2 regions of the Streptomyces sp. NPDC043908 genome follow, and region 2 is predicted to be linked to the other one. Evidence: predicted binding sites of a transcription regulator. Region 2 holds the regulator's gene; the other holds the start of a gene.

Region 1 (6,212 bases), on a different contig from region 2:
GTCACCCGTGGTGACCAGCAGGGAGCGCCACAGGACCTCGCCCTTGCCGGGCAGCGCCGGTATCCGGGGCAGGATCGCGTCCCGGTGGACCACGCGGGCGCCCGCGGCGGCCGCGACCTCGGCCGTGCGGTCGGTGGAGCCGGAGTCGACCACCACCAGCTCGTCGACGAGCGGCACGGCGGCGGTCATCAGCTCGCGGCGGATCGCGGTGACGATCTGCCCGACCGTGGCCTCCTCGTCCAGCGCGGGCAGGACCACGCTGACCGTGGTGCCGGTGCGGCGCTTGGCCGCCGTGATCGCGTCCAGCGGGCGGTCGGCCGCCGACCAGGAACGCCTGCTCAGCCAGCGTTCCACCTCTTCCAGCACGATCGGTGACCCCTCTGTGAGTGACGGCGCGCGGGACGGCGCGGGTGCCGCCTGTGATCCATCTCGCGGTTCGGACGACTATCTCAACCGTCCGGGCCTTCGGTTACAGTCTTGAACAACGCGGACGGCGCTCGCATGTCGGGGTCGTCGCGCGGACAAACGCCCGGGTCCTGGACCCGGTGCCACAGCGCTCATCCAGAGGGACTGAGGGAACGGCCCGTTGAAGTCCCGGCAACCCTCCTGCCGACCGCGAGGTCACGGTGGGGAAGGTGCCAATTCCGTCTCATGGCGAAATGCGCCATGGGGAAGATGAGGAGAAAGGGCCTCGCCATCATGGCTGTGCACACCGCCGACGTAGCTGCCACCCCTGTCGCCACCGCGGACGCCACCACCGCAGACGCCGCCACCTCCGTGGATCTCGGTCCCGCCGTCGCGCTTTCCTGCCGGGAATGCGGCGAGCGGTTCGACCTCGGCCCCGTCTTCGCCTGCGCCCTGTGTTTCGGGCCGCTCGAAGTCGCGTACGACCTTCCGACAGGTGACCCCGAGGCGCTCCGCAAGCGGATCGAAGCGGGCCCGGACAACATCTGGCGCTATGCGCCCCTGCTGCCCGTTCCGGCCAATGTGGCGGAAAAGCCCAACCTGAATCCGGGATTCACCAAGCTCGTCAAGGCCGACAACCTCGCCCGTGAGCTGGGCGTCACCGGCGGTCTCTACGTCAAGGACGACTCCGGCAACCCGACGCACTCCTTCAAGGACCGCGTCGTCGCCATCGCCGTCGAGGCCGCCCGCGCCTTCGGCTTCACCACGCTCTCCTGCTCCTCCACCGGCAACCTCGCGGGCGCGGTCGGCGCCGCCGCGGCCCGGGCGGGTCTGCGCTCCTGCGTCTTCATCCCGCACGACCTGGAGCAGGGCAAGGTCGTCATGGCCGCGGTGTACGGCGGCGAGCTGGTCGGCATCGAGGGCAACTACGACGACGTCAACCGCTTCTGCTCGGAGCTCATCGGCGACCCGCTCGGCGAGGGCTGGGGCTTCGTCAACGTGAACCTGCGCCCGTACTACGGCGAGGGCTCCAAGACGCTGGCGTACGAGATCTGCGAGCAGCTCGGCTGGCGGCTGCCCGACCAGCTCGTCGTCCCGATCGCCTCCGGCTCCCAGCTCACGAAGATCGACAAGGGGCTCCAGGAGCTGGTGAAGCTGGGGCTCGTCGAGGACCGGCCGTACAAGATCTTCGGCGCCCAGGCCGAGGGCTGCTCGCCGGTGTCGACCGCCTTCAAGGCGGGCCACGACGTGGTCCGCCCGCAGAAGCCGGACACCATCGCCAAGTCCCTCGCCATCGGCAACCCGGCGGACGGCCCCTACGTCCTGGACATCGCCCGGCGCACCGGGGGCGCGGTGGAGGACGTGAACGACGGGCAGATCGTGGACGCGATCAAGCTGCTGGCCCGGACCGAGGGCATCTTCGCCGAGACGGCGGGCGGCGTGACGGTCGGTGTCACCCGCAAGCTCATCGAGGAGGGGCTTCTCGACCCGTCCCTGACTACTGTCGTCCTCAACACGGGTGACGGCCTCAAGACCCTGGACGCGGTGGCGCCGACCACCGGCCCGACCGCGACCATCCGCCCGAGCCTGGACGCGTTCCGCGACGCCGGCCTGGCCGGCTGACCCACCAGCTCCCAGACGGAAGGCAGGAAGCCCCATGAGCGTCAACGTCCGCATCCCCACCATCCTCCGCACGTACACCGGCGGGCAGGCCGAGGTCGCGGCCGAGGGTGCCACCCTCGCCGAGGTCATCGCCGACCTGGAGAAGAACCACACGGGGATCGCCGCCCGGGTCCTGGACGACCAGGGCAAGCTGCGCCGGTTCGTCAACGTGTACGTCAACGACGACGACGTCCGCTTCGAGCAGGGCCTGGAGACGGCCACGCCGGACGGCGCCGGGGTCTCGATCATTCCGGCCGTCGCGGGCGGCTGCTGAGCTACTCCGCGTTACCTGAATTGCCCCCTCCGCAAGCTAAGCGGAGGGGGCAATTCAGTGTGGTTGAGCGCGGTACAGTGGGGAAGTCCCCTTCGTTGCGCATGCCACGTGCATATGAGAACGCGACGAACCGGCGTCGAGATGCAGTCAAAGTGTTCGAGCATATTGCTCCTTAAGTGCGCTTTGCCCGGCCCGACTTGCCCCGTAATGCTGGAATAGGCGGCATTCCGCTCCTGGCCCCCGCCCGGAATTCTCGTCCGACTGACCTGTTGCAGAGGGCAGTTGGGCAGATACATTCAGCCGCGGTCGACGCGTTCCGGCGCACACCCTCTCCTGTCGGAGGGTGGAGATCTGACCCGGGTCCGCGAAGTGCGGTCCCGTGCAAGGGCCAGTAATAGGGGAGTTAGGCATGGCTCAGGGCACCGTCAAGTGGTTCAACGCGGAGAAGGGGTACGGCTTCATCGCGGTCGACGGTGGTGCGGATGTTTTCGTCCACTACAGCGCGATCCAGATGGACGGGTACCGCACCCTTGAAGAAGGTCAGCGAGTCGAGTTCGAGATCTCGCAGGGCCAGAAGGGTCCGCAGGCGGACATGGTCAAGCTCGCCGTCTGATCTCGGCGCGATCGGCCACCGACGCATACAGGCCCGTGGGGCCCGCATCCTCTGTAAATGGATGCGGGCCCCACGTGTGTGTCCGGGCCCGCCTCGGCGGTCCGGACCCCGGCGGGCGGGTGTCCGGGACCGGGCCGTGGCGGTGGGACGGCCTTGCACTCTCCGGGGTCGAGTGCTAATCATTGGCGTTAGCACTCTCCGAGTGAGAGTGACAGAACTTGGATCGGGTCAGTGAGGCCCGCGGACCGGGTGGGGCAAGGAACCACAAGGGTCGCGAGCCGTCCGTCGCGGGCACCGGCGCGGTCCACGAAGAACGCCACCCCTGTCCGGGAGGACCACTTCACATGGCCAAGATCATCGCGTTCGACGAGGAGGCACGGCGCGGTCTCGAGCGCGGGATGAACCAGCTCGCCGACGCCGTCAAGGTCACCCTTGGCCCCAAGGGCCGCAACGTCGTCCTCGAGAAGAAGTGGGGCGCCCCCACGATCACCAACGATGGTGTTTCCATCGCCAAGGAGATCGAGCTCGAGGACCCGTACGAGAAGATCGGCGCCGAGCTGGTCAAGGAAGTCGCCAAGAAGACGGACGACGTCGCCGGTGACGGTACGACCACCGCGACCGTCCTCGCCCAGGCGCTCGTGCGCGAGGGTCTGCGCAACGTGGCCGCGGGTGCCAACCCGATGGCCCTGAAGCGCGGCATCGAGAAGGCCGTCGAGGCCGTCTCCGGTGCGCTCCTGGAGCAGGCCAAGGATGTCGAGACCAAGGAGCAGATCGCTTCGACGGCCTCCATCTCCGCCGCCGACACCCAGATCGGCGAGCTCATCGCCGAGGCGATGGACAAGGTCGGCAAGGAAGGCGTCATCACGGTCGAGGAGTCCCAGACCTTCGGTCTGGAGCTCGAGCTCACCGAGGGCATGCGCTTCGACAAGGGCTACATCTCGGCGTACTTCGCGACCGACATGGAGCGCATGGAAGCCGCGCTCGACGACCCGTACATCCTGATCGTCAACTCGAAGATCGGCTCGGTCAAGGACCTGCTGCCGCTCCTCGAGAAGGTCATGCAGTCGGGCAAGCCGCTCCTGATCATCGCCGAGGACGTCGAGGGCGAGGCCCTGTCGACCCTGGTCGTGAACAAGATCCGCGGCACCTTCAAGTCCGTCGCCGTCAAGGCCCCGGGCTTCGGCGACCGCCGCAAGGCCATGCTGAACGACATCGCCATCCTCACCGGCGGCACGGTCATCTCCGAGGAGGTCGGCCTCAAGCTGGAGAACGCGGGTCTCGACCTGCTCGGCCGCGCCCGCAAGGTCGTCATCACCAAGGACGAGACCACCATCGTCGACGGTGCCGGTGACAGCGAGCAGGTCGCCGGTCGCGTGAACCAGATCCGCGCCGAGATCGAGAACTCGGACTCGGACTACGACCGCGAGAAGCTCCAGGAGCGTCTGGCGAAGCTGGCCGGCGGCGTGGCCGTCATCAAGGCCGGCGCCGCCACCGAGGTGGAGCTCAAGGAGCGCAAGCACCGCATCGAGGACGCCGTGCGCAACGCCAAGGCGGCCGTCGAGGAGGGCATCGTCGCCGGCGGTGGCGTGGCCCTGCTCCAGGCCTCCTCGGTCTTCGAGAAGCTGGACCTGTCGGGTGACGAGCTGACCGGCGCCAACGCCGTGAAGCTCGCCCTGGAGGCCCCGCTGAAGCAGATCGCCGTCAACGGTGGTCTCGAGGGTGGCGTCATCGTCGAGAAGGTCCGCAACCTGCCCGTCGGCCACGGTCTGAACGCCGCGACCGGTGAGTACGTGGACATGATCGCCGAGGGCATCATCGACCCGGCGAAGGTCACGCGCTCCGCGCTGCAGAACGCCGCGTCGATCGCCGCGCTGTTCCTCACCACCGAGGCCGTCATCGCCGACAAGCCGGAGAAGGCCGCCGCGGGCGGCGCTCCGGGCGGCATGCCGGGCGGTGACATGGACTTCTGATCCTCGTCGGAGGATCGGCAAGCCCGGTTACGTACGGAGGGCGGCACCCCACGGGGTGCCGCCCTTCGGCGTTCACGGAGTCCGGCGGGCGTTCACGGACTCCGGCGGGCGGCTACGGCAGCGCCGCGCGCAGCCGGCCCCGGGCCTCGGCCAGCCGCCGGGCCGCCGCCGCCGCGTCCAGATCCGCGAGCAGCATCAGGATCGCCGTCTTCACCTCGCCGCCGGCGGCGGTCAGGGCCGCCTCGACGGCCTCCTCGTCCGCGTCCGTGGCCAGCGCCACGATCCGGCGGGAGCGGGCGCGCAGCTTCTCGTTGGAGGCGCGGACATCGACCATCAGGTTCCCGTACGTCTTGCCGAGCCGGATCATCGTGATCGTCGAGATCATGTTGAGGACGAGCTTCTGGGCGGTGCCGGACTTGAGCCGGGTCGAGCCGGTCAGCAGCTCCGGGCCGACCACCACCTCGATGCCGTGCTCGGCGGCGGCGGCGAGCGCCGAACCGGCGTTGCAGGCCAGGCCCACGGTCAGCGCCCCGCGCGCCCGGGCGTGCTCGACGGCTCCCACCGCGTACGGGGTGCGGCCGGAGGCGGAGACCCCGACGACCGTGTCCAGCGCGGTCAGGGCGAGCCCGTCCAGATCGGCCGCCGCCAGCTCCCGGGAGTCCTCGGCGCCCTCGACGGAGGAGGCGAGGGCCGCCGGGCCGCCCGCGATCAGCCCGACCACCTGGGAGGGGTCGGTGTTGAAGGTCGGCGGGCACTCGCTGGCGTCCAGCACCCCGAGCCGCCCGGCGGTGCCCGCGCCCGCGTAGACGAGCCGCCCGCCCCGGCCCATCCGCTCGGCGGTCGCGTCGATGGCGGCGGCGATGCGCGGGAGCTGGGCGGCGACGGCGGCCGGGACCGTGGCGTCCTCCCCGTTCATGATCCGGGCGATCTCGGCGGTCGGCAGCCGGTCGATGTCGGCGAGCTCGGGCCGGAACGCCTCGGTGGTCAGGGTGGCCAGCTGGGCGCGGAGTTCCCCGTACGTGGAAGTCATGGCGCTGCTCTCTCGTGACGTGGGCGGGGGCACCCGGGGTCAGCGGGTGCGCGGGCTGTGGCGGTGGGCGAGCGCCTCGTAGGAGGCGGCGAGCGCGGGGGCGGCCGTCTCGTACGTGCGCTGGGCGACACCGATGAACAGGCAGTCCACGACGAGGAGCTGGCTGGTGCGCGAGGACATGGCGGCCGGGCGCAGCTCGCTCTCGCGGGCGGTGGAGGTGGTCAGTATGTGGTCGGCGTACTGGGCTACGGGGCCGTC
Region 2 (6,212 bases):
GACGAGCCGGTCCTTGCCCTCGGTGGCCAGGACCACGCAGTCCGCCCAGGTGCCGCGGCCGTCGGTGAGGACGACGTCCTCACCGGGTGCGAGCCGCTTCACGGAGACGGCGTGCCGTCCCTCGGGGCCGTCCAGGACGTACCGGCCGCCCGGCCCGGACGCGGGGAAACGCTCGACGACGAAGACCGGGGCGGTCATGACGTGCTCCTCATGTGGTGCGGTTTCTCGTTGCGGCGGCCAGCGCGGCGAGCGCCGCGTCCACTTCGGCCGCCAGGACCTCCACCAGCTGCCCGGCGGGCAGCGCCCGTGCCAGCCGGTGTCCCTGGCCCGCCCACAGCGCCATGCCCTGGGCGTCGCCCGCCGCCGCGGCGGCCCGGCGCAGCCCGGCGGTGATCTGGTGCACCTGGGGGTAGGCGGCCGGGGCGTACGGTCCGTGCTCGCGCATGAAGCGGTTGACCAGGCCGCGGGCCGGGCGTCCGGAGAACGCCCGCGTCAGCTCCGTACGGACGAAGAGGGGGTTGGTCAGGGCCTGCTTGTGCAGGGCGTGCGCGCCGGACTCGGGGCAGGCCAGGAACGCCGTGCCGAGCTGCGCCGCGTCCGCGCCCGCCGCGAGCACCGCCGCGATCTGGGCGCCGCGCATCAGCCCGCCGGCCGCGACGATCGGCAGCGTCACGCTCTCGCGGACCTGGGTGATCAGCGTCAGCAGCCCGAGCCCGGAGCCGTCGGCCTGCGGGTCGTCGCGGTGCGTGGACTGGTGGCCGCCGGCCTCCGTCCCCTGGACGCAGACGGCGTCGGCCCCGGCGACCTGCGCGGCCAGCGCCTCGTCGGGGGTGGTCACGGTGACGACGGTGTACGTGCCGAGGGCGGCGAACGCGGCGAGCACCTCGCGCTCGGGGCAGCCGAAGGTGAACGAGACGGCCGCGACCGGGTCCTCGCGCAGGATCGCCAGCTTGGCCTCGTAGCCGTCGTCGCCACCGGAGTCGGCCTCGCCGAGCGGCGTCTCGTACCAGGTGGCCTCGCCCGCGAGCTGGTTGCGGTACACCTCGACGACGGCCGGGTCGGTGTGCGGCGGCTGCGGCATGAACAGGTTGACGCCGAAGGGGCGTCCGGTGAGCCCCCGCAGCTGCTTGATCTCCTGGTACATGCCGTCGGCCGTCTTGTACCCGGCGGCCAGGAACCCGAGTCCGCCGGCCTCGCAGACCGCGGCGGCCAGACCGGGGGCGGAGACGCCACCGGCCATGGGAGCCTGCACGATCGGATACCGGCAGAGATCGGTCAAAGCCATGCCCGCATCGTGCCACGGCCCCGCCCAGCCACCGAATCGCCCCGACCCCCCAGCCCCTTCACCCCCGGGCTGGCCGCACGGTTCCCGAAGGGGTCACTGGCTGAGCGACATCCCGGGAGACGGCGGTCCCCCCGAGGGGCGCGGGGAACTGCGCGACCGGCCACCCACGATCCGCGGCCAAAGACCGGGCCGAACAGGGGCGCGGGGAACTGCGCGAGCAACCCCCACGCACCCGCAGCCGAACACCGGGCCGACGGGCGGCGCCCCCGAGAGGGAACCCCCTCACCGCCCGTTGAACGCGTCCTTCAGCCGGGAGAACAACCCCTGCTGCCCGGGCTGGAACTGCCCCGTCGGGCGTTCCTCGCCGCGGAGCTTCGCCAGCTGGCGCAGCAGATCCTCCTGCTGCGGATCCAGCTTGGTCGGCGTGGTGACCTCGACGTGGACGATCAGGTCGCCCCGGCCACCGCCCCGCAGGTGCGTCACACCGCGCGCGTGCAGCGGGATGGACTGGCCCGACTGGGTGCCCGGCCGGATGTCCACCTCCTCCATGCCGTCCAGCGTCTGCAACGGCACCTTGGTGCCGAGCGACGCCGCTGTCATGGGGATCGTCACCGTGCAGTGCAGATCGTCGCCACGGCGCTGGAAGACGTCGTGGTTCAGCTCGTGGATCTCCACGTACAGATCACCGGCGGGGCCGCCGCCGGGGCCGACCTCGCCCTCGCCCGCGAGCTGGATCCGGGTGCCGTTGTCGACACCGGCCGGGATCTTGACCGTGAGCGTGCGGCGCGAGCGGATGCGGCCGTCGCCCGCGCACTCCGGGCACGGCGTGGGCACGACGGTCCCGAAGCCCTGGCACTGGGGGCAGGGGCGGGAGGTCATGACCTGGCCGAGGAAGGAGCGGGTGACCTGGGAGACCTCGCCGCGGCCGCGGCACATGTCACACGTCTGCGCCGAGGTGCCGGGAGCGGCGCCCTCGCCGGAGCAGGTCGTACAGACGACCGCCGTGTCGACCTGGATGTCCTTGGTCGTGCCGAAGGCCGCCTCGTTGAGGTCGATCTCCAGCCGGATCATGGCGTCCTGGCCGCGACGGGTGCGCGAACGGGGCCCGCGCTGCGCCGCGTTGCCGAAGAACGCGTCCATGATGTCCGAGAAGTTCCCGAAGCCGCCCGCGCCGAAGCCACCGGCTCCACCGCCGCCGGAGGACGACAGGGGGTCGCCTCCGAGGTCGTAGACCTGCTTCTTCTGCGGGTCCGAGAGGACCTCGTAGGCGGCGTTGATCTCCTTGAAGCGCTCCTGCGTCTTCGGGTCCGGATTCACATCCGGGTGGAGCTCACGCGCCAGGCGCCGGAACGCCTTCTTGATCTCGTCCTGCGATGCGTCGCGGCGTACGCCCAGTACGGCGTAGTAGTCCGTGGCCACTTACGACTCCGCCAGGATCTGTCCGACGTAACGTGCCACTGCGCGTACCGCTCCCATCGTTCCGGGGTAATCCATGCGGGTCGGTCCGACCACGCCGAGTTTCGCGACGGCTTCGCCGCCCGAACCGTAGCCGACCGAGACGACGGACGTGGAGTTCAGCCCTTCATGGGCGTTCTCATGCCCGATTCGTACGGTCATGCCCGATTCTTTGGCCTCGCCGAGCAGCTTGAGGAGCACGACCTGCTCCTCCAGCGCCTCCAGCACCGGCCGAATGGTCAGGGGGAAGTCGTGTCCGAAGCGGGTGAGATTGGCGGTGCCGCCGATCATCAGCCGTTCCTCGGTCTCCTCCACCAGGGTTTCGAGCAGGGTGGCGAGCACCGTCGAAACGGTTCCTCGGTCCTCCGGCTCGAAGGATTCGGGAAGATCCTGCACCAGCTGCGGGACGTCCGCGAAGCGGCGCCCCACCACCCGGCTGTTGAGCCGGGCCCGCAGATCCGCCAGCGAGGTCTCGCCGAACGGCGCCGGGCAGTCGACCAGCCGCTGCTCGACCCGCCCGGTGTCCGTGATGAGCACCAGCATCAGCCGGGCCGGGGCCAGCGACAGCAGCTCCACGTGCCGCACGGTGGACCGTGTCAGCGACGGGTACTGCACGACGGCGACCTGCCGGGTCAGCTGCGCGAGCAGCCGGACCGTGCGCGCCACCACGTCGTCGAGGTCGACGGCGCCGTCCAGGAAGTTCTGGATGGCCCGCCGCTCCGGCGACGACAGCGGCTTGACGCCCGCGAGCCGGTCGACGAACAGCCGGTAGCCCTTGTCCGTGGGGATACGGCCGGCGCTGGTGTGGGGCTGGGCGATGAAGCCCTCCTCCTCCAGCACGGCCATGTCGTTGCGCACGGTCGCCGGCGAGACGCCCAGCTTGTGCCGCTCGGTCAGGGCCTTCGAGCCCACCGGCTCCTCGGTCCCGACGTAGTCCTGGACGATCGCGCGCAGGACTTCGAGTCTGCGTTCACTGAGCACCGCGCACACCTCCAGCTGTCGTCCTGGCCGCTCTGCCCTGGCACTCTGCGCGTTCGAGTGCCAGCGATCCCCGGCCAGTGTACGGCCGACCGGTACACCCCTAGCAAGGGCGGCGGTCCGTGACGCTCGCGGCGCGCTCGAACGCACCGCCCCGGCCGCCCGGGATAGCGTCGTGTCATGGACGTCCGCTGGGAAGAGTTCGGCTGGGAGCGGCTGGGCGACGGCGTGGGCCGCCGCCGGCTGCCGGGGTGGGACGCTACGGCGGGCCTGGTCGCGGGCGAGGACGCGGTCCTGCTGTACGACACGGGCTCGACCCTGCGCGAGGGCGCCGAGCTGCGCGCCCAGGCACAGGCGCTGCTCGGGCGCCGGGTGACGCATATCGCACTCAGCCATCCGCACTTCGACCACGTCCTGGGCACGGCCGCGTTCTCCGGGGCCGAGGTCTACGGGGCGGTCGGGATCGACCGGGTCCTGGACGCGGACGCCCTGCGGACCGACGCCGTCACCCACGGGGTGCCGCCCGCGCGGGCCGCCGAGGCGGCGGACCTGCTGGTGCGCCCGCGGCACTTCGTGACGGGCGAGTGGACGCTGGAGCTGGGCGGGCGGCAGGTGCTGCTGGCGAACGTGGGCCCCGGCCACACCGGCCACGACCTGGCCCTGCTGGTCCCGGGCAGCCCTGGTGGCCCCGGTTCGCCCGAAATCGTCTTCTGCGGTGACCTGGTCGAGGAGTCCGGCGAGCCGCAGGCCGGGCCGGACGCGGTCCGCACCCACTGGCCCGCCGCCCTCGACCGGCTGCTCGACCTGGGCGGCGAGGACGCGGTGTACGTACCGGGGCACGGGGCGGTGGTGGACGCGGCGTTCGTCCGGGCGCAGCGGGCCGGGCTCGCGGAGGAATTCGGCGTGTCATAAGGGCGTACACCCATATGGGCACATGATCCACCCGTATTCTCATCGGAATGCGCAGCTACAGCCCGGACCTGACTCCGCCCTGGAAGAAGGGGACCCCGGCCCCCGAGGTGCCCGCCGAGCTCGACCTGGTCGTCGAGGAGGTGACGACCGGGTTCTGCGGGGCGGTGCTCCGCTGTGAGGCGGGGACGGTGACGCTGGAGGACCGCTTCGGCAAGAAGCGGGTGTTCCCCATGGCGGCGCGGGGGTTCCTGCTGGAGGGGAAGGTGGTCACGCTGGTACGCCCGCCGGCGCCCGCTCCCTCGCGCCCGGCGCGCACCGCCTCGGGCTCCGTCGCCGTGCCGGGGGCGCGGGCGCGGGTGGCGCGCGCGGGGCGCATCTATGTCGAGGGGCGCCACGACGCGGAGCTGGTGGAGAAGGTGTGGGGCGACGACCTGCGCATCGAGGGCGTCGTCGTCGAGTACCTGTCGGGCATCGACGACCTCCCCGCGATCGTCGCGGACTTCGCCCCCGGCCCCGACGCGCGCCTGGGTGTCCTGGTCGACCACCTGGTGCCCGGCTCCAAGGAGTCCCGGATCGCGGCGGCGGTCACGGGCGCGCACGTGCTGGTGGCCGGGCACCCCTACATCGACGTGTGGGAGGCGGTGAAGCCGGCGGCCGTGGGGATCGCGGGGTGGCCGGTGGTGCCGCGGGGGGAGGACTGGAAGACGGGGGTGTGCCGGGCGCTGGGGTGGCCGGTGAACACGGGGGCGGCGTGGCAGCGGATTCTCTCCGGGGTGCGGAGTTATCGGGACCTGGAGCCGGAGTTGCTGGGGCGGGTGGAGGAGCTGATCGACTTCGTGACGGCCCCCTCCCCGCCCCTCCCCTAAACCCTCCGGGGGACGGCTCCGCCCCGAACGCCTCTCTCCATCCGCGCCCCGGTGGGGGCTGGCCGCGCAGTTCCCCGCGCCCCTGAAACCCACGTTCGCCTGCGGCCCGGTGGGGGCTGGCGGCGCAGTTCCCCGCGCCCCTCAAGGAACGGGCCTGCGGCCCAGTTCCTCCCGGTCCTCGCGCCCCGGGGGCCCCGTTCCCCCCAGGGGCGCGGGGAACTGCGCGGGCAACCCACCACACACCCGCAGCCGAACACCGCACCCCGGACCGGGGGTCAGTCCACCAGATCCCGCACCACCCCGTCCGCCAACAACCGCCCCCGCAGGGTCAGCACCGCCCGCCCCGCCCCGAACGCCCCCTCCTCCAGCAACCCCTCCCCCATTGCCCGGCGCGCCGCCGCCAGCCCCGCCGGGCGCAGCAGCGACAGCTCGCAGCCCTCCCGGAGCCGGAGCTCCAGCAGGATGCGCTCCACCCGGCGGTCCTCCGCCGCCAGGACCTCGCGCCCCGCCCCCGGCGTACGCCCACCCGCCAGCGCCGCCGCATACGCCCCGGGATGCTTCACGTTCCACCACCGCACGCCCCCGACATGGCTGTGCGCGCCGGGGCCCGCGCCCCACCAGTCCGCGCCCCGCCAGTACAGCTCGTTGTGCAGGCAGCGGCCCGCTTCCGTGGTGGCCCAGTTCGACACCTCGTACCAGTGGAAGCCCGCCTCGGC

The links. The regulator HrcA, encoded in region 2, represses chaperone genes, less so after heat shock. The targets are predictions, from matches to a motif close to TTNGCACTCNGNNNNNCNGAGTGCNAA.
Region 1: groL (chaperonin GroEL) is a predicted target of HrcA. The motif match lies at 3,143-3,169, and genes of this name have one in related genera.

Annotation. Positions count from the first base shown of each region.
Region 1 is NZ_JBWKEI010000004.1:425,467-431,678, forward strand. Features, by position in the region: gene AC069K_RS12605 (glucosyl-3-phosphoglycerate synthase) at 1-366, opposite strand, end outside; SAM riboswitch class I at 555-682, shown strand; gene thrC (threonine synthase) at 676-2,028, shown strand; gene AC069K_RS12615 (MoaD/ThiS family protein) at 2,063-2,341, shown strand; gene AC069K_RS12620 (cold-shock protein) at 2,751-2,954, shown strand; gene groL (chaperonin GroEL) at 3,299-4,924, shown strand; gene murQ (N-acetylmuramic acid 6-phosphate etherase) at 5,037-5,954, opposite strand; gene AC069K_RS12635 (MurR/RpiR family transcriptional regulator) at 5,994-6,212, opposite strand, start outside.
Region 2 is NZ_JBWKEI010000020.1:30,482-36,693, forward strand. Features, by position in the region: gene AC069K_RS32265 (16S rRNA (uracil(1498)-N(3))-methyltransferase) at 1-198, opposite strand, end outside; gene AC069K_RS32270 (nitronate monooxygenase) at 209-1,285, opposite strand; gene dnaJ (molecular chaperone DnaJ) at 1,568-2,704, opposite strand; gene hrcA (heat-inducible transcriptional repressor HrcA) at 2,705-3,721, opposite strand; gene AC069K_RS32285 (MBL fold metallo-hydrolase) at 3,899-4,630, shown strand; gene AC069K_RS32290 (DUF3097 domain-containing protein) at 4,678-5,496, shown strand; gene hemW (radical SAM family heme chaperone HemW) at 5,772-6,212, opposite strand, start outside.